DNA from 4 places in the Lysinibacillus sp. K60 genome. Region 4 is predicted to be linked to each of the others. Evidence: riboswitches for the same ligand, from Rfam matches in the RefSeq annotation. Region 4 holds a riboswitch; each other region holds the start of a gene.
What was found. Region 4 has a riboswitch for thiamine pyrophosphate ahead of HCH28_RS20515 (ABC transporter substrate-binding protein). Riboswitches for the same ligand answer to the same signal wherever they lie in the genome.
Positions count from the first base shown of each region.

Region 1: it holds a riboswitch for thiamine pyrophosphate, as region 4 does, so the genes downstream of both, HCH28_RS13935 (phosphomethylpyrimidine synthase ThiC) here and HCH28_RS20515 (ABC transporter substrate-binding protein) in region 4, are expected to answer to the same signal.
Region 2: it holds a riboswitch for thiamine pyrophosphate, as region 4 does, so the genes downstream of both, thiT (energy-coupled thiamine transporter ThiT) here and HCH28_RS20515 (ABC transporter substrate-binding protein) in region 4, are expected to answer to the same signal.
Region 3: it holds a riboswitch for thiamine pyrophosphate, as region 4 does, so the genes downstream of both, thiW (energy coupling factor transporter S component ThiW) here and HCH28_RS20515 (ABC transporter substrate-binding protein) in region 4, are expected to answer to the same signal.

Region 1 is NZ_JAASJR010000005.1:434,171-440,483, forward strand. Features, by position in the region: gene HCH28_RS13925 (methyl-accepting chemotaxis protein) at 1-777, shown strand, start outside; gene HCH28_RS13930 (AEC family transporter) at 889-1,818, shown strand; TPP riboswitch at 1,879-1,993, shown strand; partial or broken gene HCH28_RS13935 (phosphomethylpyrimidine synthase ThiC) at 2,134-2,607, shown strand; gene HCH28_RS13940 (catalase) at 2,829-4,334, opposite strand; gene HCH28_RS13945 (helix-turn-helix domain-containing protein) at 4,633-6,087, opposite strand.
Region 2 is NZ_JAASJR010000011.1:77,477-83,789, forward strand. Features, by position in the region: gene HCH28_RS20175 (exonuclease SbcCD subunit D) at 1-640, shown strand, start outside; gene HCH28_RS20180 (AAA family ATPase) at 637-3,717, shown strand; gene HCH28_RS25180 (hypothetical protein) at 3,748-3,870, opposite strand; gene HCH28_RS20185 (magnetosome magnetite crystal formation protein family) at 3,926-4,249, opposite strand; TPP riboswitch at 4,375-4,482, shown strand; gene thiT (energy-coupled thiamine transporter ThiT) at 4,617-5,177, shown strand; gene map (type I methionyl aminopeptidase) at 5,340-6,095, shown strand; gene HCH28_RS20200 (hypothetical protein) at 6,125-6,313, opposite strand, start outside.
Region 3 is NZ_JAASJR010000001.1:574,121-580,433, reverse strand. Features, by position in the region: gene HCH28_RS02820 (ABC transporter substrate-binding protein) at 1-614, shown strand, start outside; gene HCH28_RS02815 (MFS transporter) at 1,165-2,361, shown strand; TPP riboswitch at 2,428-2,535, shown strand; gene thiW (energy coupling factor transporter S component ThiW) at 2,630-3,130, shown strand; gene HCH28_RS02805 (VWA domain-containing protein) at 3,448-6,045, opposite strand; gene HCH28_RS02800 (vWA domain-containing protein) at 6,029-6,313, opposite strand, start outside.
Region 4 is NZ_JAASJR010000012.1:8,631-14,943, forward strand. Features, by position in the region: gene HCH28_RS20495 (TatD family hydrolase) at 1-693, opposite strand, end outside; gene HCH28_RS20500 (ABC transporter ATP-binding protein) at 683-1,432, opposite strand; gene HCH28_RS20505 (ABC transporter permease) at 1,407-2,180, opposite strand; gene HCH28_RS20510 (thiamine-binding protein) at 2,180-2,470, opposite strand; gene HCH28_RS20515 (ABC transporter substrate-binding protein) at 2,472-3,467, opposite strand; TPP riboswitch at 3,621-3,731, opposite strand; gene parC (DNA topoisomerase IV subunit A) at 3,840-6,278, opposite strand; gene parE (DNA topoisomerase IV subunit B) at 6,275-6,313, opposite strand, start outside.

The DNA.
Region 1 (6,313 bases), on a different contig from region 4:
GAAGAAACAAATTATCGAATGATGGATTTATCAGATCAGATTGATGCCATTACGGCTCTTTCTAATGAAATGGATGAGCTATCTCATAAAACAGGTGTAACAACGGAAAAAGGATTGCAAGAAGTTGAAAGTTTAAGAGTACGTAATATGGAGACAAATGAAATGAATGGGCGTATCCAGCAGCAAATGGAATCATTAGCTTCTAATATTGCCAATATTAATCAGATTATTGCTTCGATCCAAAGCATTACCGAGCAGACTAATCTGCTAGCTTTAAATGCAAGTATTGAGGCTGCACGTGCTGGTGAGCATGGTAAAGGATTTGCTGTAGTTGCAGAGGAAGTTAGAAAGCTAGCAGAACAATCTAAAAATGAAACAGAAATTATTAAGAGTACAGTAGAAAGCATTCTTGAAAATTCTCAGCAAACGGTTGCTGTTATTGCATCTAATGCAGATTTAATGCAATCTCAAAATGAGTCAGTACAAAGCACGCAACTAGCGTTTAAAGATAGCAGTGACTTGTCAGGTTCAATTGCAAATTCTATTAGTGAATTAATGAATAAACTATCTAGCATGTTAGAGCATAAAAATCAGGCAATCATGGCTATCCAAAGTATTTCGGCTATTTCAGAGCAAACAGCAGCCTCTGCGGAACAAGTAAGTGCTTCTGCAATGGATCAACAAGCAGAATTACAAAAAGTAGCAGAGTCTATTCAAAATATGAACGATATTTCAAACGAGCTACAAGAAGTTGTAAATCGATTTAAGCTTGTTTAAAAGCAAAGGCTGCCTTCAATATAGAGGCAGTCTTCTTTTATTGTGAAAGTCAGAGAAATTGACCTAGAAGGAATTCAACACTACTATTAACACTGGAAGGGGGACATTGATATGATGTATCTCGGAATGATTTTCTTTCAAATTGTTGTTCCTATTTTAGTGTTACTTGTAATAGGCGCTATCCTACAAAAGAAATTTCGCTTTAATTTAAAAGCATTGTCTCAGCTTATTACATATTGCTTTATGCCGGCAGCTGTTTTTGTAAATTTATATGAAACACATGTGGAGTTATCGGTACTGGGAGAGGTCGGATTATTTATTATACTCTTTATAGGTAGTCAAATGTTACTCAGTCATTTTATGGCAAAAGGGCTAGGTTTAGCTAGAACAGAGGCAGCTGTCTTTAAAAATAGTGTGGTGCTTATTAACTCTGGCAATTACGGTATTCCAGTTGCTCAAATGATATTTGCCACGCAACCTATTGGAGTAGCCATTCAGGTCATGCTCGTAATCTTTCAAAATATGACTACGTATACATATGGATTATACAATTTAATTTCTTCTACAAAGTCGGGTATGACAATCATCAAGGATTTCTTTAAAATGCCTATTATTCATGCGCTGATTATAGGTGCCGCTATGAACTATTTTGGTATCGGTATTCCACAGTTTATCAAAATACCAGTAGAACATGTGGCAGATGGATTTATTGCTGTGGCCTTAATTACTTTAGGTGCGCAATTATCACAACTAGAGATGAAATCAATGTTTAATAAAACCGTCATTATCAGCTGTTTTACGCGATTAATTATTGGACCATCTGTTGCATTAGCCATTATTTATATATTGGGATTAGATGGAGTCGTCGCACAATCACTGTTTATAGCTAGTGCCTTTCCAACATCCCGTAATAGTTCTAGTCTAGCATTGGAATATGATGTAGAATCAGCAACAGCCGCGCAAGCTGTTTTATTTTCTACCATTGTAAGCTGTATAACTGTAACCATTGTGATCTATTTTGCGGAAGTATTATTTACCTAGTAAGATAAAAAATAACTTCCATCTCTTAGTATTATCTGCTACACTAGCATCAAACTAAATAGTATTAACTAGGGGAGTCTGATGAGTCAGGCTGAGAGGGAAACGCTACGAAGTTTCTTGACCCTTTGGACCTGATCTGGCTCATACCAGCGTGGGAAAGTTAAGAAGCTATTGCAGAGTATGCAATCAATAGACCTTTACATTCGTGGCCGGATCCAAATAATTATTTTGGATTCGGCCTTTATTTTTTGGATTGTTGGGGTGAGCTAGAATCGGTCCTTATATCAAAATAAATTTAAGGGAGAGAAGTAGCTCATGTCAGCAATTAGTGAAAAGAATATTACCATTATGTCTAGCTTTGAAGGAAGCAAAAAAGTATATGTGGAAGGATCACGCCCAGATATTCTAGTACCTATGCGAGAAATTGCATTAAGTCCGACAACAGGCAGTTTTGGAAATGAAGAAAATGCTCCTATTCGAGTATATGATACGAGTGGGCCCTATACAGATCCAGCCTACCAAGTAGATATTACGAAAGGTTTACCTGCCTTACGAAATGCATGGATTCAAGAGCGAGGGGATGTAGAAGCATATGAGGGACGCTCCATTAAACCGGAGGATAATGGCTTTCGTCATGTTGATGACCCGCGTATTCAAGAAAATGTCTTCCCTGAGTTGACGAGAAAGCCTTTGCGTGCTAAAAAAGGTAAAAATGTGACACAGCTTCACTATGCACGAAGGGGGATTATAACGCCTGAAATGGAGTTTGTAGCGATTCGTGAAAATATGAATGAAAGATAAGGATTTGAATACGACTGAAGCGATCCATCAAGGTATGAAGGAAAAGGCAGAGGAGTTTAAAAAAGCAGGCAGTCGAATTTACCAATAATGAAAGAAAAGGCTTATGTCAAAAAATAGACATAGGCCTTTTTTAATCAAAAAACTCCATGTGAATAGTGGATTCACATGGAGTAAAAGTTGGATTTGGATATCAATAATAAAGTGGAATATTAAACGTTTGTTGGTTGTTTTACATATGGGTTTGTAAGGTCCATACCTTCTAATGAAAGACCCATCGCTTTTGCGACACCTTCACCATATGCTGGGTCAGCTAGATAGCAGTGAAGAATGTGACGGCGTTTGATGAATTCTTCAACAGAAGCCATATCATTCGCTGTATTTTCAAATAGACGTTGTTGCTCTTCCACCGTCAATAGACGGAATAGCTTACCTGGTTGCTCAAAGTAATTATTATCGTCTTCACGGAAGTCATGAATACCTGCATGACCATCAATGCGTAATTCAGGCTCTTTATGGTCTAAATTATGCTCCCACTCGCCATAGCTATTTGGTTCATAGCTTAATGTCGAACCGAGATTGCCATCAAAGCGCATTGCTCCGTCGCGGTGGAAAGTACGGAATGGACATTTTGGTGCGTTGACAGGAAGCATATAGTGATTTACACCAAGACGATAGCGTTGTGCATCCGCATATGCAAAGATACGACCTTGTAACATTTTATCTGGCGAGAAGCTGATACCAGGAACAATGTTAGAAGGTGCAAATGCAGCTTGTTCAACTTCTGCAAAGTAGTTGTCTGGATTTTTGTTTAACTCGAACTCACCTACAGGAATTAATGGGAAATCTTTTTTATACCATACCTTTGTTAAATCAAATGGGTTGTATGGTAGCTCACGAGCTTGTTCCTCTGTCATTACCTGAATGTACATTTTCCATTTAGGGAAATCGCCTTTTTCAATTGCTTCATATAAATCACGTTGTGAAGATTCACGGTCTTGACCAATAATCTCATTTGCCTCGGCACCAGTTAAGTTCTTAATGCCTTGCTCTGTACGGAAGTGGAATTTAACCCAAACACGTTCATTATTAGCATTGATAAAGCTATACGTATGAGAACCAAATCCGTGCATATTACGATAACCAGCTGGAATACCACGGTCAGACATAACAATTGTCACTTGGTGAAGTGCTTCAGGTAATGAAGTCCAGAAATCCCAGTTAGAATTGGCATTTTTCATATTTGTACGTGGGTCACGTTTTACCACATGGTTTAAATCTGTAAAGTGTAATGGGTCGCGGAAGAAGAATACAGGCGTATTGTTCCCTACTAAATCCCAGTTTCCATCTTCTGTATAGAATTTAAGGGCGAAGCCACGAATATCTCGCTCTGCATCTGCTGCACCACGCTCACCCGCTACTGTAGAGAAACGTGCGAACATTTCAGTTTTCTTGCCGATCTCTGAGAAGATTTTCGCCTTAGTATATTGTGAAATATCATGCGTTACAGTAAAAGTACCAAATGCACCTGATCCTTTTGCGTGCATACGACGTTCTGGAATTACTTCACGATTGAAGTTTGCTAGTTTTTCAACTAACCATACATCCTGAAGTAAAAGAGGGCCACGTGGACCTGCTGACATAGAGTCATGGTTACTTACTACTGGAGCACCACCTGCTGTTGTAAAGCGACGGCTACGATCATTTGCGTTTGTCATATTGGTTTACCTCCTGAAAAAAATGTGAGTCAAACTCTTCGTCTATAACTATAACAAATATAAAATAGAATTGCTAGTACATTATAATAATTATCGTTAAAGAATTTTTATATTTAAGTATAAACTATAAATATATGCGCTAGACATACGAATTATACATAGTTTCTAGCTTTAATTTATTTTATCTGATCGCAATTTTTATAGATAATTGTCACATTAAGATCAAGATAATGACTGTATGATAAAAATCTTTATTGAAAATGAAATCAACTAATTGAAAATTATTTTAATCAATCTTTTAATTTTTTCTATATCGGTTAGGCGTAATACCAATTTGTTGCTTAAATAATTTTATAAAATAATTTGGGTCATCAAAACCGTTTAAATGAGCGATTTCGCTAATAGCAAAATCTGTTTCTAGCAGCATTTTTGTGGCATGATGAATTCTTACTTGCTGTAAATAGCGCTTAAATGGTAAACCTTGTTTTCTTGAGAAAATCGTACTTAAATAATTGGGGCTTATTCCAAGCTTATGAGCGACAAAGGGAAGAGACAGTGCGCTATCTTTAAATTGTTGATCAATTATTTCTATAGCTAGTTCAACATAATCAGCTCGTTTCTCTATTCGAGCTTCCTTTGCTAACTCAATTAATGTCTGCGTGAAAGAAATAATCCCATTGAGTATCGTATAAAATATAGGATGCTCAATGATTAAATGAAATAGCTGACGGTAGTTTTGTTCGATAACCGCTTTTTCATGTAATTTATATTTCAGCATAAAGCGTCTAATTTGTGCTAAGACACTCGTCAGATGAATGCGTAAATCATCTTGCTCATAATATATGCCTTCATTAGAAAGCCGGTATAAAAATGTTTTAACGGCCTCTAGGTTTCCATCTTCCAAACTACTTATTAGTAATTGTTGCTCTTCTGGTGTCAGTAAGGGATCAAAGGGCTGAGTTTCATATTGTTTGCTCGCGTAAAAAATATGGCCAAAGCCCTCATAAAAACTTTGATTTAGTGCACGCTTTGTTCTTGTATACATATTTTTAATGGTTGTAGGTGTTCCATCATATATCCCAATATTTAAAGAACTATTACTAATCAATCGCCATTCCTTCATAAGTGTACGTACATCCTTTTCCACAATCCTTATATCATTTGTTTGAAAAAGACATACGATTCTATTAGATAGAGGGTAGGTTTTCATATGAAAGTGAATCGGTGTTTGTTGAAGCCAATTGTAAAGCTTATTAAAGGTTTCAGTATGCTCGGGTTCAATCATTGTGAAATGTAATGTTGTCTCAATTGAACTTGATTTATTATCTAAAAATAATTGATTATAAAAGGAATCGTTTGTAGTCTCTTGAGCATCTTCTGTAATCTGTGGTGTGCGAAGAGAAATGGTTGTGAGTTTTTTCTTTAATAGCTCTAAATCAATAGGCTTCACAAAAAGATGTGCTACCTGTAAGTCAATAGCTTTCAGCGCATTTTTAAATAATGGCTCTGTTGTCATGGCTAAAATGGCACCAGAAAGCTTTTGTAAATCACGATAAAGAGCAGCTAAGCGATTATTAGGAAATAAATCGATATTTAACAGTATGGCGTCAGGTTCAAATTGTCGAATGATTTGAGACACCTCTGAAATACTTGTACACATTTCAATCAAAACATCTCCAGGGAAATATGTATGTAAAAACCATTTTATTCCTGCTAGGTCGGTTGGATCGCGATCAATTAATAACAGCTTCATACCATCAGCCTTTCTTAAAATATTCAAGTTTCATACAAAAGTACGGTTATATTAATAAAAATAACATAGTAATCTGAAAAAAGTCTTGTTTTCTCTATTAAAATTCTCTATATTCTGAAAAAGGTAGTTAGTACAATGTAAATAGAGTAATTGATCATCAGCAGAAGCCAACTTTAGTTATGAAAACGCTTAATAAGTTTGATACTGATGTTTTTATATTACGAAA
Region 2 (6,313 bases), on a different contig from region 4:
TGTTGGACATGCTTTTGTGACGAAGTATGGTGAGGAGGAAGCAAATACTAGTGATTCCGAGCGACCACTTTCCATTGGAGGCTCAGATTGTGTGAATGCAGCTTTATTCAAACCTTTTCACTATACGGCTCTTGGGCACTTACATAAGGCACATTTTGTTTTAAACGAAACTATACGTTATGCCGGCTCTATCTTAAAATACTCGTTATCTGAGCACTTACATGAGAAAGGTTTTTTAATCATCGAATTAGACGGGCAAGGTAACACCACAGTAAGTAAAAGAAAGCTTGTGCCAAGAAGAGATCTACGAGTAGTAGAAGGTCAATTAGAGGAGTTATTAACGCTCACACCAAGTGAGGATTATGTATTTGTTAGATTGACGGATAAACTATCTGTGACTTCACCAATGGAACGTATTCGTAGTGTATTTCCGCACGCTATGCATGTGGAGCGGAAGGTACTAAGACAAGATATGCCACGTGAACTACAAGTAGTAGAAGCTGAAAAACTAGAGGATATTGATTTATTCCGTTCATTCTTCACTGATATTATTGGCATTCAGCCTGATGAAGATACGGAACGCCTATTCACAGAGATGTTACAGGAGTTATTAGATGAGGAGCGAGAGACTGTAAAATGAAGCCATTAAAGTTAACAATTACTGCGTTTGGTCCATATAAAGACACGGAAGTAATTGATTTTCAAGAGCTAGGGGAGCATCGATTGTTTGCCATTTCTGGAAAAACTGGTGCAGGTAAAACAACCATTTTCGATGCTATTTGCTATGCTCTTTACGGATCAGGTAGTGGGGAGGATCGACAGGATACAGCTTTACTAAGAAGCGGTTTTGCACATGATGAAGTTTATACAGCTGTAGAACTCGTCTTTGAAATGCATGGAAAAGTCTATCAAATAGTACGACAGCCAGGTCATATTAAAGAAAAAAATAAAACGGTTACTGGAAAGAAAGTAGAGTTAGCAGAAGTAAAAGAGGGAAAGCTGGATTATAGCATTGTAGAGAAACAGCAAACGCTTGAAGTCGATAAGAAATTGCAGGAAATTATAGGTCTCACAAAAGATCAATTTAGCCAAATTGTCATGTTACCTCAAGGTGAATTTAGAAAACTATTAACCTCTGATTCAACAAATAAAGAAGTAATTTTACGGAAAATCTTTAAAACAGATCGTTTCGGTGTCATGGCAAAAAAGCTTGATGCCAAGCGTAAAGAAGCAGAAAGGGAGCTTGAACGTGCCAAACAATTAAAAGAACATTTACTTGGTCAAATTGTGGGCGCCTTACCACAGCGTTCTTCCGCTTTATTCACATTGATTGCTGATAATACGGAAAATTTACATCAACTAACAGAGGCACTTGATGAGGAGCTTAGCTACTATAAGAAATGTGGAGAAAATGAACAGTCATACTATGAAGAAGCATATAGCCTTCATCAAAAAGAGCAGGAATATTATCGCTTAGCAAAAACGCTAAATGAGCAATTTGATGAACAAGCTACTCGACAGCAACGGCTGCAAATGCTTTTACAACAGCAGGATTTATACCAAGCAAAGGAGAAGGAGATTGCTTTAGCAGAACAAGCAGAGCGACTTGTGCTACTCGAACAACAATGCAAGGATTTACGTGCTGAACTGAATGTAAAAGAACTAGCTTTTCAACAAGCAAAGGTTAAGCAACAGCAGTCACAAGAAAAGTTGCAAGACGCACAAGAAAAATATGAGATAGAGCAGGCTAAAGAATCTGAACGACAGCAAGTCTTACAGCAGGAAATGCAGATGCTAGCGCTATTGCCGAAATTTGAAGCCTATGAAAACAATATACAGCAGCTGCAAATAGCGGAGCAATATGCTGAAAATGCAAAACGAGCAGTAAATGATAACCTCAAACTTTTGGAAAATGAACAAGAGCAATTCCAGCATTTTTCTCAATCGTTAGAAGGCTATGAAAAACAGGTTGAACCCTATGAAAGCTATTTAGAGCAATTACCGAAACTACGGGAACAAGTTGCTTTAATCAAGCAAGCGGAGAAATATAAATATGCCGTAGAGTTAGCTAAGCAGGATGTAGTTGCTTCAGACAGTCTCTATCAAGATAGTAAAGAGGCTCTTCAACTTTTGCAGCAACGGTGGCTGACGAGTCAAGCTAGTATTTTAGCAGAACAGCTGAAGGAAGGAGAAGCCTGTCCTGTTTGTGGTAGTATGACACATCAAAAAGCGCACAATGAGCAACTGGAAGTTATTGAGCATGCTCAAGTGGAAGCATTAAGAGCGAAGGCATCATCAGACGAGCGTAAGTATTTAGAGAAAGAGGCATTTTTAGCATCAGCGCAGCAACTTCTTCAAGATACATGGCAACAACTTGAAGCACAGCATATTAAACAAGAAGACCAATCACAGATCACCGCTACTTTACATGAAGTGGAACAAGAGATTGCTGCATTAAAAATTATTCAACATCAATTAGCTGATGTGCGATTGAAAATAAAGCATCAGCATGAGCGAATAGAACAGCTACGAAATAAACATATGAAGCTAGAGCAATATTTAGCAGAGCAGATAAAAGAATGGACAAAATTACAAGCGGTTGTAGACGAACAACTTAAGCAGATGCCCCCTAATTTACCAACTTTACAGCAATTAAAGCAACAACTGAATGAAGTTAGCAAACAGAAAGAAGAGCTTCAAAAAAGTTGGCAAGTGAGTCAGGAAAATTTGCATGCAGCAAAGGAAACAGCTAGCAATGCAACACTAACTGTAGAAATTGCCAAACAGTCCTTTGAGGAATTACAGCTTAAAATGAATGAAAAGCTTCAGCAATTTACAGCAAATATGCAAGAATTAGGTTTCGAAAGCTATGAGGCTTATGCTACTGCTAAACGGAGTGCCATACAATTAGATGCACTTCGAAAAGCATGCAGTGACTATGCTTTACAAGTACACACGTTGCAAATCCAGATTACCGAAGGGGCTACCTATCTTCAAGGGAAAGAGAAGCAAGATTTAGAGGCGCTTGAAGCAAGAGTAGAACAGCATCGAATTTCCTATGAGGAAGCATTTAAACGTTTGCAACAGATGAATGGCTTTATACAAGCATGCCAAGGCTTTAGTGAAAGGGTGGAAGAAATAGCGAAAGAGCTTCATTTACTTGAACAAGAAGCAGGGCGAGTAAAGGAGCTCTATGGATTATTAAATGGACAAAACTCGAAAAAGCTATCCTTTGAGCGGTATATACAAATTAACTACTTAGATCAAATTACAGAAGCTGCCAATATACGTCTGTATCATTTATCAAACGGTCAATTCGAGCTTAGACGTTCAGATAGATTAGAAAAGCATGCGAAGCAAAGTGGCCTTGGTCTTGATGTTTATGATGCTTATACGGATCAATTACGAGATGTCAAAACTTTATCAGGTGGCGAAAAATTTAATGCTTCATTGAGCCTTGCATTGGGGATGGCAGATGTGATTCAAAGCTTCCAAGGTAATATTCATATTGAAACGATGTTTATTGATGAGGGCTTTGGCTCACTCGATGAGGAATCACTAAATAAAGCAATTGATACATTAATTGATTTACAGGATTCTGGTCGTATGATTGGCGTTATTTCTCATGTGCCTGAATTGAAATCTGCGATGCCAGCAGTTTTACACGTGGAAAAAACATTGAATGGCCATAGTCAAACCCATTTTGAAGTGAAATAAAACGAAGGCGTATAGGAATACGCCTTCGTTTTATTTTTTTCGAGTGGTGGTATTAGGTGTTGTGCCCTTTTTTGCAGCCATTACTTTTTTTACGATAGGAATAACAATAGGTGCTAACTTGACGGCAGTTTTTACAACGTTTGATACTTTCATCCCAAAACAGCTCCTTTTACAATTACTACTACCTGTTTCACTTAAAAATAAAACATTAACGGATAACACGAACAGCCTGAATTATATTCCAAATCACAATACCTAGTGAGACGAGAGCATAGATGGCGAATGAAGCAAACCAAATAATCATCACCGTCTTGTTATTGGAGGTTGGATCTAAACTAAATGTAGAAAAAACAAAGACAATAAAGAATAGAATGCCAAAAACAAAAGGTATTAAATGAGAGACAAGTGCACGAATCGAATGGCTTTTTACATCACTGTCTTTTGTCACAAAATATACAATTAATGGAACGATAAAAGGGGCGAAGAAAATACTAAGATAACTAAAGGCAGCTAAAATTTTTTGATTCTCCATAGTTGTACCTCCTTTTTAAATATTTACGCATGAAAAACAGCAAAGTTTCAAAAAAATGATGTATGGAAGGTTGTAATCCTTCAATCCTTTGCGTACAATGAGATTGTTCAAATAAATTCAGATGTAACGACCACAAGGGGAGCTGATGATGTCAGCTGAGACTGGGCACGTAATGCCTTGACTCTTCGAACCTGTAAGTTAACGCTTGCGTAGGGATGTGGATAGAAACCGACACTTGTACGATGTGAGGCTCTGTCCTGACATCGTTTTTTCGTCCTTAAAGGAAAAAAGGTGTCAGAAAGAGACATATCAGCGCTTTTCTATTCCTGCTCTTGTATCCTACATCGGAACAAAGGAGAGAATATGTATGGACAAAAAAAGACTATTAATGCTAGTGGAGATTGCGATTTTTGCAGCGATTGGTCTCGTACTGGATCAGGTTTCCTTTAAAGTATGGGCACAAGGCGGCTCAGTTAGTCTTGTTATGGTACCAATTATGTTAATAGCATTTCGCTGGGGCTTAGTAGCTGGGCTAACAACTGGATTACTCGTAGGTGTAATGCAAACCATGTTTGGTGCTACGATTGTGTACTGGCTACAAGGATTCTTGGATTATGGAGTTGCTTTTACAGTTGTAGGATTAGCGGCGGTTGTTCGTGGACCAGTGTTAGACGCTGCTAAACATATGAACAAAACAAAAATGGCACTTTATATAATCATAGGTACCGTTTTCGCAGGCTTCTTACGATACACAGCACATACAATTGCTGGTGCTGTATTTTTTGCCGAATATGCCGGTGACCAAAATGCATGGATCTATTCCATCATCTACAATGGTACATATATGCTACCAGCAACCATTTTAACGGCAATCGTTGGTGTTCTTTTATTCACAGCCGCTCCACAATTAATGCAAAGAAAAGCTTAATGCAAGTCCCTTCACATGAGTGGAGGGGCTTTTTTATCGTGAATAGCTCTTTTAGCACTTTGCAAAGTAGGAAAGCATACAATATTTAAAGCGTTTATCGTTATACGCATAAAAAGTTATGTTATATTAAAGAATAGATATTAGATGAAAGGGACGTTATACATGATTGTAAAAACGCAAGAAGAGATTGAAGCTTTTAAAAAAATAGGACGCATTTGTGCTGAAATTCGCGAAGCGATGAAAGCTGCAACAAAGCCAGGAGTTACAACACTTGAGCTTGATGAAATTGCTGGTCGCATGTTTGCAGAGGCTGGCGCTATTTCAGGACCAAAGGGAGAATATGATTTTCCAGGGTATACATGTATTAGTGTCAATGAAGAAGTAGCACATGGTATTCCAGGAAAGCGTGTTATTCAAGAAGGAGATATCGTAAATATTGATGTTTCTGGTTCTTTAAATGGCTATTTTGCTGACACAGGTATTTCATTTGTTGTGGGTGATGGCTATGAGGACAAAGAAAAGCTTTGCCGTGTTGCTAAAAGTGCCTTTGATCGAGCAATGACAAAAGTAAAGGCTGGATCTAAATTAAATCAAATTGGTAAAGCTGTTGAACGCGAGGCAAATGCTAATGGGTTAACTGTTATTATGAATTTAACAGGTCATGGCTTAGGTCAATCTTTACATGATGAACCAAACCATATTTTAAATTATTACGATGCATGGGATTCTACTATTATGAAAGAAGGTATGGTCCTTGCGGTTGAGCCATTTATCTCAGCAAATGCAGAGCATATCGTAGAAGCAGGTGATGGCTGGACATTCGTGACACCTGATAAATCACTTGTAGCTCAAATCGAACATTCAGTCATTGTAACAAAAGATAAACCAATTATCTTAACGTCATTAGACGAAGAATAGGATGCAATGAAAAAATCCTGCTAACCAAATTATTTTTGGTAGGCAGGATTTTTTTTAATAAATAAAATGCCAACAAAGAGAACACCGCATAAAAATAAAGCGGCTGTAGTGACAAGTAGCTCATCAAAACCATTATGTATGGCGATTCCAATATAAGCCCAAATAAAAACACTTGGATACATAACATCAAAGTGATGGAAACGGATATGTAGCGCAAT
Region 3 (6,313 bases), on a different contig from region 4:
ACTTCTCCTCTTGGGACGATTTATGGGACCCTTCTTTAAAGCGAAAAGTCTTTTTAGTAGATGGTGCGCGTGAAGTCATTGGCATGGGCTTAAACAGTCTTGGCTATTCTCTGAATTCACTAGATGATCAGGAACTTCGTGAAGCTACTGATAAATTAATCACACTCGCACCAAATGTAAAAGCGATCATTGGAGATGAAATTACACCGTTAATGATCAATAATGAAGCAACTGTTGCCCTTACATGGTCTGGCCAAGCAGCTGACATGATGTATGAAAATGAAGAGTTAGACTTTGCTGTACCTGAGGAAGGCTCAAACTTATGGTTTGATAATATGGTCATCCCAAAAACATCGAAAAATATTGATGGTGCCCACGCCTTTATTAACTTCATGCTAAGTGCTGAATCAGGTGCTCAAAATGCCGATTTTGTAGGCTACTCTACTCCTAATATTGCAGCCATGGACTTGATGGACGCAGAAGTTGTTTCTGACGAACGCTACTATCCTTCTGAAGAACAACGCGATACATTAGAGGTCTACAAAAATTTGGGACCTGATTATTTAGGGAAATACAACGAATTATTTTTAGAATTTAAAATGAGTATCCGGTAATTAAACTAGCGAAATGGTTTTCACACCAATTCGCTAGTTTTTTCTCTGCCTATCTAATTTTCTATTAAATAAGAACATTTTCAATCGACTATTTGTATTATTATATTTAGAAAATATTTTATCTAAATTTTAATAGATGCTCACATCATCTGTTATGGAAAAGCTTTACCTATAGATTTTTTCATCGAACCTGCATAAATTTATATTTTCTTTATCCATTGTATTAACAATAAATAAGCCATAATAATTTTGATGCCACTACTATAACAGTCGCTACAATTTATAGACCATTACAGACAGACTCACAAATTTTTTAATTCTCCTTTTATAAGAGAAATCCATCGATTGTTGTTGCTCGATTCTATAGTTCTTCTCCCTCAATTTTTATGACTAACATGTATTATTTCATCATCCTTAGGTACGCAGATGAAAACTTTTGTGGAAAACCATTCTAAATATAGAACCAGTACGATAATCTTAACTATTAGCCAAGCAATAATTCTTTATGATAGACTGTACTATATTTGATTACAAAAAGGGGGTTCATTCGATGACCCAGCAGAAGTCCAATAAGGCGGCTTTGTATATTTTAATGTTTAATATGTTTATCGCAATGGGGAGTATTGGCATTATTATTCCTGTCATGCCAGAGTATTTAAAAATATTTGGTGCAGCAGGACAAGTTCTAGGTATGCTAATCGCAACGTTCGCCTTAGCTCAATTCGTATTTTCTCCTATTGCTGGGAATCTTTCAGATCAGTACGGTCGAAAAAATTTAATTATTTTCGGTCTTATCGTAACGGGTCTTGCTCAAATCGGATTTGGCCTTGCTACAGATGTATGGATGCTCTTTTTAGCAAGATTTTTAGGTGGTCTAGGTTCCGCATTTGTTGCACCTCCTATTATGGCTTTTGTCGCTGACGTCACAACCTATGAAGAACGCGGGAAAGGTATGGGGATGTTGGGTGCCGCCATGTCTCTTGGCTTTATGATTGGACCTGGTATTGGAGGCTTTTTAGCAAAGGTAAGCTTACATTTCCCATTTTTCACAGCTGGAGCTGCAGCCATTGTAGCATCTATTTTATCTTACTTTTTATTACCTTCTACCAAACCAAACACTGCGCAACAGAAACAAAAGCAAGACAATCTGGCGAAGCAAATGGCTCGTTCCATACATATGCCTTATTTTGTTATGCTCATAATTATGCTGGTGTTCTCGTTTGGAATTGCAAATTTCCAAACGACATTGTCATTATTTGTGACAGAAAAGTTTAATTACACACCTGTAGATATAGCGATTATATTAGTTGTTGGTGGTGCTTTTGGAGTAGTAGTACAAATGTTTATTATTACACCACTGTTCAATCGTTATGGTGAAATGAAAGTAGTACTAGTTAATTTGTTTATTGCATCCGTTGCTATTTTCTTAATATTATTTGTTTCTGGCTTTGCCCTTATATTAGTTGTAGCAACAATTTTCTCTACAGCAACGACATTAATTCGCCCAGCTGTTAATACACTCATCTCAAAACTTGCAGAAAAAGAGCAGGGATTTGCTGCGGGCTTGAATAATGCCTATATGAGCCTTGGGAATATGATTGGACCTGCTTTGGCAGGTTTATTATTTGATTGGAATATGAATAGCCCCTATATTTTTGGTTCTATCATATTATTAGCTTGTTTCTTCCTTGCGCTCATCTGGACAGTGAAAAAAGCACCTCATTTAATGCATCCCGATCCAAAATAGTCTGAAAAATCATTGACTATTTTTAACAGTATGTTACATTATTGTTGATTCACTAAATTGAATAATCTTAACCACTAGGGGAGTCTTTAAAAGGCTGAGACGTATATGGTAATATACGGACCCTTTGAACCTGATCTAGTTCACACTAGCGGAGGGAAGTGGCGCTACTTGCTGTTGTCACTATATACATGCAAGGCCGCTTCCTATTGTTTAAAGGGGGTGGCCTTTTTATTTTTCCTCACCAACTTTACCAAAAGGAGTGAACTTTATGTCAATTCGTAAATTAACAGTCATGGCTTTATTAGTAGCCGTTGCTGTTGCAGGCTCTACTTTCGTATCCATCCCAACAGGAATCGCACGTGCTTACCCCGTTCAGCATGCTATTAATGTGATAGGAGCGATTATACTTGGACCCGTACCAACAGTTATAGTTGCCTTTGTCACTGCCATCATTCGTATTTTTACTGGAACAGGCTCTCTACTAGCTATCCCTGGTAGTATCATCGGTGCGTTCTGTGCTGCCCTTGCCTATAAATATAGCAATAAGATGTGGTTAGCTGGTATCGGAGAAGTTATCGGAACTGGCATTCTGGCTTCACTTATTGCCGTCCCTTACGCAAAATTATTCATGGGAACATCTGTAGCAGCATTCTTCTTCCTACCAGCCTTTTTAACATCAAGTACAATCGGCGCCATTTTAGGTGTAATGGTTGCGAGTAGCATGCGTAAAACAGAGCTAGTAAAGAGGTTTAATTCTTCTCTTTATTGAGAGGGATTGGAGGGTTTTATCTCTCTTTATGATCGGTGATGACTTTAGTTAGAGCGCTTTTCTTCCCTTTATGAGCGAGAATACCTCTACTTAGAGCGCCTTTTTCCACTTTATGAGCGGCAATGGCTCTACTTGGAGCGCTTTTCTACTCTTTATGAGCGGCAATGACTCAACTTAGAGCGCCTTTCTCTCCTTATGAGCAAAGAGCCCACTTTTTAGATCATCTTACCCGCTCTAACAAAGGGGACAACTCTCTATTCAAACAATATAAAAAAGCAGTGCAAAACTATTAAGTTTGCACTGCTGCTTCCTCTATTTTAAGATCGTTTTTTCATGCCTTTTAACAAATGTGCTACATTTGTGTCTTCTGCCTGTAGAGTTTTTTCCTCAACCAGCGGCTCTTTTTTCTTCGTATTCGTTAGGAAATTCCAACCAAAACGTCTTATGGTAATATCAATAAAGAAAAGAAGCATACTCGCTAAGAGTAGCCATGTGGCAATATTTTGCCGATCTGCTCCTTTTGTCGTAAAGTCACGGAAGACATCTTGTGGTTCCTTTAAAACAGTGCCTCCTGTTCGCTGAGTTAACTCTTCTATCAGTTGGTTATTTACAGGGAGTAGTTCGTATTCAGCACTATAAGGAACACTTAGCCCTGCCTGATAGATGGCCTGCTTTTCATCTGCTACACGGAAGAAAATTAATCCAGGTTCAGCTTGTACTACAGCTCGAACTTGGGATGCGGAAATGGTTTCAAGTTGTGTTTCTAGCTCCTCCCCTGCTTCATTTACTGCAACAATGTCTAAAAATGCAGCTTCATTTGTAGGGTCTGTAATCATAAAGGAACCATCTGCTTCCAATCTTACATCATAGGCTACATCATTGTAGCTTGGTAGCATTTGAGAAATAAGTGTTTGCCAAAATACTCCCCAATTTTGCCATCTTGCCCAATCTCCTGTCCATTTACCCGTTGAATCAGATGTAAAGGCAAATGTTTTACCAAGACCATATTGCCACTGCGCTAACACAGGATCTTCCTTTTCGCTTTCTGCTACGACAGTAGCCCCCTGTTTTGCCGTTGTCCCAATGTATGCATTCATTTGTGGGACACCATTAGCAAACAGTACGTTCCATCCTGCTGCATTATAAATTGCAGGGTAAAATGGATTGTCCTCAATATAGGTGCGGGAAATCATAGCAGTTTCACGAGATAAAATAGAAGGAATGGTTTGCTCATCTATGACATCATAGAAACGTCCACTGCCCATGTCACTAAGCGCTTCTAATAAGTTCGCATCGGCATCTTGTCCAATCGCTACTGTCGATAAGGTTATACCATCTTCTTTTCCTTCAGTAATTAAATCCTCATAGTTCCCTGCCTGTGACTGCCCATCTGTTAAGAGAATAATATGCTTACGTTGGAGCTTTAAATCAGCAAGGTTCTCGTAGGCTTTAGCTAATGAACTATAGATTTCTGTTCCCCCACCAGGTGTTACTGATAAAATAGTATCCACAGCCTCTTCTTTACTGCTAAGAGGCCCTGTCTCTATAATCTCCCATGGACGATCATCAAAGGCGATGAATCCTAATGTATCCTCGTCTCGCAACATCTCAACAGAACGTGCCGCTGCTTCCTTAGCAAGCTCAAGCTTCGAGCCTTGCATACTGCCAGATCGGTCAAGTACAATCACTAATCCTAAGGAAGGTAATTGCTCTTTGCCCTTAATTTCCATTTCCACTGGCAATAAGGTTTCGATCGGTGTTTTAAAGTAGCCGCCTAGACCAAAACTATTTTCTCCACCAACCATTGTAAAACCAACTCCAAAGTTTTTGACTGCTTGCTCAATAACACTCATTTTTGCTTCACCCACTAAATGACCTGGTACATTGTCGAAAATAATAGCATTATATTGCAAATAGCTGGATAGTTCATTTGGTAGACTGTTAGGCGCTACAACATCATAGGCAATGGATTGACTACCAAGTGCTGCTGCGATGGGTGAAGCTGTTTCATAACCATTAACGATTAATAAATGTGGTTCACTTTGAACCATTGTGACACTAGTTAACTTATTGTTTTCAAAAATAGCATCCTGACCAACTTGAACAACGGCTTCATATTTTACAAGTCCTTCAGCTGTTGCTGCATGTTTATAGGTAAACACATTCGTGCCTTCTGTCAGCTCAACTGCCTCTCGATGAATAAGCTCATCATTTTCATATAATAACAGCTCACCTTGGCCTGCTGAGGTTGCATGTATGTCTGTCACTAATTGTTGTTGCTCTCCAACATAAGCCACTTGAGGGGATACAAAGCTTTTTAGTGATACATCATTGACAACTGGTTGACTAAAAGGCTTAATATCAACACTAATATTGGAACCTTTCAACTTCGTAGCAAATTCTAAAGCATCTCCCTTTGTCTCATTACCATCTGTTAATAGCACAAGACGAGTTGCTTTTTTAGGATCTATAATCCCTGAAGCAAGCTGTAAACTTTGTTCTATATTCGTTTGATCGGTAGCTTTGATTTCAGTTAGTTTTGGTACTTCCTTTAATGTTTTAGACAAAATAGCTTCTGTTTGTAAAGTAGAGGAAAATGAATAAATGCCCGCAAGTTGTGGTTCTTTTTTTGATTGTAGGCTCTCCTGTATAAACTGAACCATCTCATCTTCCGTACCATTCATAGAAGCAGAACGATCTACTAAATAAACAATTTGTTCTTCTTTTATTGGTAATAATAGATAGGGACCTGCGAGTGCAAAAACTAAACAGCCTGCTGCCACTATGCGAATAGTAAGTACAACAATATGACTTCTTTTGAGTCGCTGCCGCTCATGAAAGTATGTCCATCCAAAATACAAAAATAAAGGAAGGAGTAACAACAATACTAACGGCATATCAATTCGTAAATCCACGACGTCGTTGCACCTCCCACTCTGAAACAAGCAATAGTAAAATAATCACAATTAGCCAAGGCACGAAAGAGGTCATCGAAACTTCTTCCTTTCCGTTGTCTGAGATATCACCTATTGTAAAGCTTGTTCCTTGTTCAATAACACGTTCTTGGGCTTGCAATTGCACAATCAATTGTTTTTCCTCATTATTTGAGCGTACCATATAAATGCCTGGCTGTTTGGGCGCAGTTAGCATACCCTTGGTAACAGACGAAAGAAATTCGTCTTC
Region 4 (6,313 bases):
TGATAGCCCTTTGATGGAGGCAATCACCTCAATCGTTGAGTGCATCATCCAGGGAGATGTACGCTTCTTCGTAAACGGTCCCTCAAACGGCCAAGGACCATCCGTTTCTACCATCATCAAATCAATCGGATACGCATCAATTAGCTGTTGAATTTCCTCTTCATACAAGCAATCTGGGGTTATGGAAATAAAATAACCACGCTCTATCATGCGCTTCACAATAGCTTCATCCCCTTTAAACCAATGAAAATGGGCTTCGTGAAGCTGATGCTTTTCCAGCAAATCACACACAACATGGGCGTCCTCATATACTGCGTGTAACACAATTGGCATGTTCAGTTCCTTCGCCAATACAACAAAACGCTCTAATAACGCCACATAGGGACGTTCATCAATCCCTTGCTCTTGTCTTAAATAATAAGGTAGACCCACCTCACCAATAGCAACCATGACATCCTGATGCGAACGAATCCAATCGAATAATGCTGCCTCATCATTTGGACTTAGTAAAGGCTGTTCAGGATGAAAGCCAAAAGCAGCCTTTACTTGCTGATAGCTATTCGATAAACGCAACGTTCTTTCACAAGAGGAAAGTTGCATACTAACCGCAATTACAGCTTTCACCTCTTCTAATAAGGAGGGAATTTCCTCATCGGTGTACTGATCCAAATGAATATGCGCATCAATCAACATACATATCACCCTTTTCCTCCTGTAAATACATAAATAATTGTTGCTTTAACGCTGTGAATGCTGCAGAATGTCGAATTTCCTCTTTCCGAGGTCTCTCAAATGGCACGATGATTTCCTTTTTAACGGTTGCTGGACGTTTGGTTAAAACAAGTATGCGATCTGCTAAAAAGAGAGCTTCCTCAATACTATGTGTAACAAATAGAATGGATTTGCGATACTCTTCCCAGATAGATAAAAGCCATGCTTGCATTTCCAGTCGAGTAAATTCATCCAACGCAGAAAATGGTTCGTCTAAGCATAAAATCGGCTTTTCACTGACCATTGCTCGAATAAAGGACACACGCTGCTGCATACCTCCAGACAGTTCGTTCGGGTAGGCATGGATAAAGGAGGCAAGACCAACCTTTTCTAACCATTCCTTGGCACGTTCAACATTCGGTTTATGCTGTAATTCCTCTACAAGCGTGACATTTTCTACTATTGTGCGCCAGGGTAATAGACATGGCTGCTGTGGCATATAGCCAATCGTTCCTTTTTTTCGTTGGATATCCTCTCCATTTAGTAAAATGGCTCCTTGATCAATTGGCGAAACACCACCAATTAATTGAAAAAGTGTGCTCTTACCACTGCCTGAAGGACCAACAATGGCCACAAACTCGCCATCCTTTACGTCAAAAGAAAGTTGATCAAGTACTTTTAGTGCATCGAAGGATTTAGCGATGTTTTGAATGCTGAGCATGATAGCCTCTTCCCTTCACCATAAATTTTTCAATTAAACGAATACCGCTAAACAATAGTAAGCTCAAGAGAACAATCGCAAAAATTGCCACAAATACGCGATCTGTACGGAAGGAGGACTGGGCTAGGGTCATGTAAACACCAATACCCTTTTTTGCTCCAAGCCACTCCGCAATCACAGCCCCCATCACACTATATGTAGCCGCAATTTTAATGCCTGAAAAAATCGCAGGATAGGCATAAGGCCATTCCAGCTTCCAAAAGGTTTGTGCCTTTGTAGCACCAACCATGGCAAAATAATGCTTTAATGCTGGAGCTGTTTGTCTAAATCCATCCATCGCTGCAATGACAATCGGGAAAAAGCACACAAGACAGATAATGATAAGCTTCGGTAATAAGCCAAAGCCAAACCAAATAATAAGTAGCGGTGCCAAGACTAGAATAGGAACATTCTGCGACATAATAAGAATTGGATAAAACAGTTCTCGAATAAAATTAAATCGATGCAACACTACTGCCACCGTTAGCCCACAAGCGATGCCAATGGCCAAACCTAGTAGAGCTAGCTGTACCGTAGCAAATGCATGTGGTAGAAAGGTTTGATACGACTGGATGGACTCCGACAAAATACTACTGGGTGCGGGTAATAACCAATGAGGAACTTCAGCGAACCGCACGATTAGTTCCCATATGAATAAGAGGAAGGCGATAAAAATTATCGTCCTTCCCTTGTGTAATGCATGTTTCATTACTGATATTTCTCCGTTAATGTATCCATCGTAATCCCCGTTGGCTGATATAAAATTTTCACTTGTGTAATGACATTGATGGCACCAAGCTCGATCATCTTCTCATTCATTTTTTCAATGATTTGGAGCAATGTTGAAAGCTCACCCTCCATCGTTGTTTCCAATGGATGAACCTCATATTTCACCCCAGAAGCATCGATCACCGCAATTGCTGCATCTACATACGGTATCACATCTTCATATTTCTCTGTCTTCGGAATGATTTGTACACTGATTAATGAATTTGCCATCTTATTTGCCCTCCTTTTTAGGTAAGAACTCATTAGTAAAGGCTTTTTTCGCATCAAATTCGCCCTCTAGTACTTGATTGCTAGACATCCATTTCGCATAATTTTCCCACACAGAAAGCTTTTGCTCTCCCCATTGCTTGGCATCATCCTGGTATTTATCAGCCAGCCATTCCTGACTTTTATGCACTAACGCTTTATCTAAATCAGGGGCCGCTTCGATTAAAATATCCGCCGCTTCACTTGGGTTTTCACTTGCGTATTCATAGCCCTTCGCTGCCGCTGCCACAAAGGCTTTGACTACATCGGGGTTGTCCTGTATCATTTTTTCATTTGTAGCTAAAACGGGCGTATAATAATCTAATTGATCACTATAATCTGTAAGATATAGCATATTAATCTTTTCCCCACGCAGCTCAGCCTCAATACCAGTCCATGCATAATAAATCCAAGCAAAATCAATGTCTTTTTCCATCATTGTGAAGAAATCTAAATCCCCTGCATTGACAATATCTAGCTTATTAATATCTGCCTTTTCTTTTTGCATTAGTGATTGTAAGACGGCTTGCTCTAATGGCGCACCCCAACCACCATAGGTTTTACCTTCAAAATCCTTCGGCGATGTAATGCCCTTTGAAGCAATAGAAGCAAAGCCAGATGTATTATGCTGTATAATTGCTGCGATTGAGACCAGCGGCACATTCTGTACTCGTGCCTGTGTTATGCCTTCCTGATAGCTCACGCCAAAATCCGCCTTTCCAGAAGCAACAAGCTGATCTGCACCCGCCTCACCAGGCATAATAATATCAACATCTAAGCCCTGTTCCTCAAAATAACCGAGTTTTTTTGCAACATATAGTCCTGTATGATTTGTATTCGGCGTCCAATCCAGTACCACAGACACCTTTTTCAGCTTGTCAGCAGCCTGCTTATCCTCCTTGTCACTACAGCCTGCTAATGTTAATAGTGCTACCATTAGAATAAATAACCATTTTTTCATGCGAAAGCCTCCCAGTTTGTAATATGAAAGTGTTCATGAATGAATGTTGTCACCAGAAGAAAGCGTATACAATGTTGGCAAGCTGTTGCTTGAAACATAAAAAAACGCCTAGGATTCCTCCCAGACGTATCGCAATCAATCTTCAAAACTTTGCTTTTTTGAATAGATGTTCCCTACGCTGGTACGAGCCAAATCAGGTTCAAAGGGTCAGCGTCTATCGGACACAATCTCAGCTAGCAATTACTAGCCCCCCTACATTCTTTCGCTATGAACTTTTCGATGATTATTATACCCATAGTTTCACTTAAATGACAAGGTGCTATTTTTGAAATGAGCTTAAAGCCCAGCACTCCTAAGAGACTGGGCATTCTTTTAGCTTGGTTTCTGTTCTTTTTTGGCTGTGACAACATGAGAGATTGCCCCATCTGTTGCAATATCTACTTTAAATGAACCGTTGGAATGGCGATCCGCACGAGACAATGCTTGCACGTCAATCACCTCTTGAACACCTTTTTCAGTTTCAATCACAACCTGCTCCCCGTCTGTTGCTTGAACAACTGCCACAATTCGGTGAGGGTTTGCTTTTAACTCTGTTAATACTTTTAGTCCACGTTTTGCACGACCTGCTACTTCAACTTCAGCGACATTCATTTTCTTCACGGCCCCACGCTGTGTCACAATCACTACATATTGGGTAACATCAGGCTGTAATACATTGACGCCAACTAAGGCTTCTCCATCTTTTAGTGTGATCCCTTTCACACCGCCTGTTTTCACACCTGTCACAGGTAGTTCCTCCATTGGGAAACGAATTGCATAGGCTGTATCCGTTGTGAGCATCAGCTCCACGTCATCTGTTACAAACGATGCATAGATCATCGCATCACCAGCCTTGACGTTCATCGTTTTAATAGGCTTTGAATAACGTGTCACTGCATAGTCTACGAGTGGTGAGCGCTTAATTTGACCATCTTTTGTGGCTGTGAAGACATACGTATTTGGCTGTTCAAATGTTTCGAAGCCATAAACCGCAATAATCGATTCATCTTCCCCTGTTGGGACAATACTTGAAATATGCTGGCCGAGATCCTTCCAACGTATATCAGGCAGCTCATGAACAGGCTGATAAATATAATTGCCTCGATTTGTGAACAGCAATAGATGGTGCTGTGTATTTAAGTTTGCTTCATACAATAAATAATCTGAATCCTTCATGGCAAAATCTTGCCCATTTGAAGCGGCATGAGAACGTGTGGAAGTGCGTTTAATATAACCATCCTTCGTTACTGTTACGACAACCTCCTCACTTGGCACAAGGACATCCAATGTAATTTTAATTTCTTCAATTTCTTGCTCAATCTTCGAGCGGCGAGGCTCTGTAAAGCGTTTCTTAATATCAAGCAGCTCTTGTTTAATAACACGCACAAGCTTAGCCTCACTTTGTAGAATCCCCTCTAGCTTGGCAATTAACTTATCTAACTCATCCTGTTCCTGACGAAGCTCTGTAATATCCGTATTCGTTAAACGGTATAATTGCAGGCTTACAATGGCCTCTGCCTGTACTTCTGTAAAATCAAACTTCTCTTGTAAATTAAGCTTTGCATCCTTCTTATCATTAGAAGAACGAATCGTCGCAATGACTTCATCTAAAATCGAAAGAGCTTTAATTAATCCATCTACAATATGAGAACGGTCCTTTGCCTTTTGCAAATCATAAATGGAGCGGTTTGTTACCACTTCTTTTTGATGGGCAATATACGCATCTAGCAATAATGGCAATGTCATCATCGTTGGACGACGATTATGAATGGCAATCATATTAAAATTATAAGCTACCTGTAAATCCGTTGTTTTAAACAAGTACTGTAAAATTCCTTGTCCTGGTACATCCTTTTTCAGCTCAATTACCACTCGTAAGCCTGTACGGTCTGATTCATCACGAATTTCCGCAATGCCTTCTAGTCGTTTATCTACACGTTGCTCATCAATTTTTTTTACAAGATTCGCTTTATTTACATCATATGGTAACTCAGTGATAACAATTTGCTCTTTACCACCCTTGATTGGTTCAACAACTGCTTGTGCACGGACGATGATTTTACCACGACCTGTTTCGTACGCCTTTTTAATGCCATCAACACCTTGAATGATGCCACCCGTTGGGAAATCAGGCCCTTTCATCACCGTCATCAATTCATCTACAGTAACATTAGGCTTGTCTAAGCGCATCAACACAGCATCCAGTACTTCATCTAAGGCATGTGGCGGAATATCTGTCGCATAGCCAGCGGAAATCCCTGTAGAGCCGTTGACTAAAAGGTTAGGAAAACGTGCTGGTAAAACAGTTGGCTCCATATCCTGATCATCAAAGTTTGGCACAAACTCGACCGTTTTCTTGCCAATATCTCGTAGCATTTCAGCAGCAATAGCAGATAGTCTTGCCTCTGTATAACGCATCGCAGCTGGAGGATCGCCATCGACTGACCCATTGTTCCCGTGCATCTCAATGAGCATATGACGTGCCTTCCAGTCCTGACTCATCCTTACCATCGCTTCATACACAGAGCTATCGCCGTGCGGATGATAGTTACCAATTACGTTACCCACTGTTTTTGCGGATTTACGGAACGGTTTATCATGTGTGTTGCCCTCCGTAAACATCGCATATAGAATACGGCGCTGTACTGGTTTAAGACCGTCACGTGCATCAGGCAACGCGCGGTCTTGAATAATATATTTACTATAGCGACCAAAACGGTCACCCATCACTTCTTCTAACGGTAAATCTTGGAACTTTTCTGTACTACTCATGCTTGGTCCTCCTCTTGTTGGATGAATTCATTCTC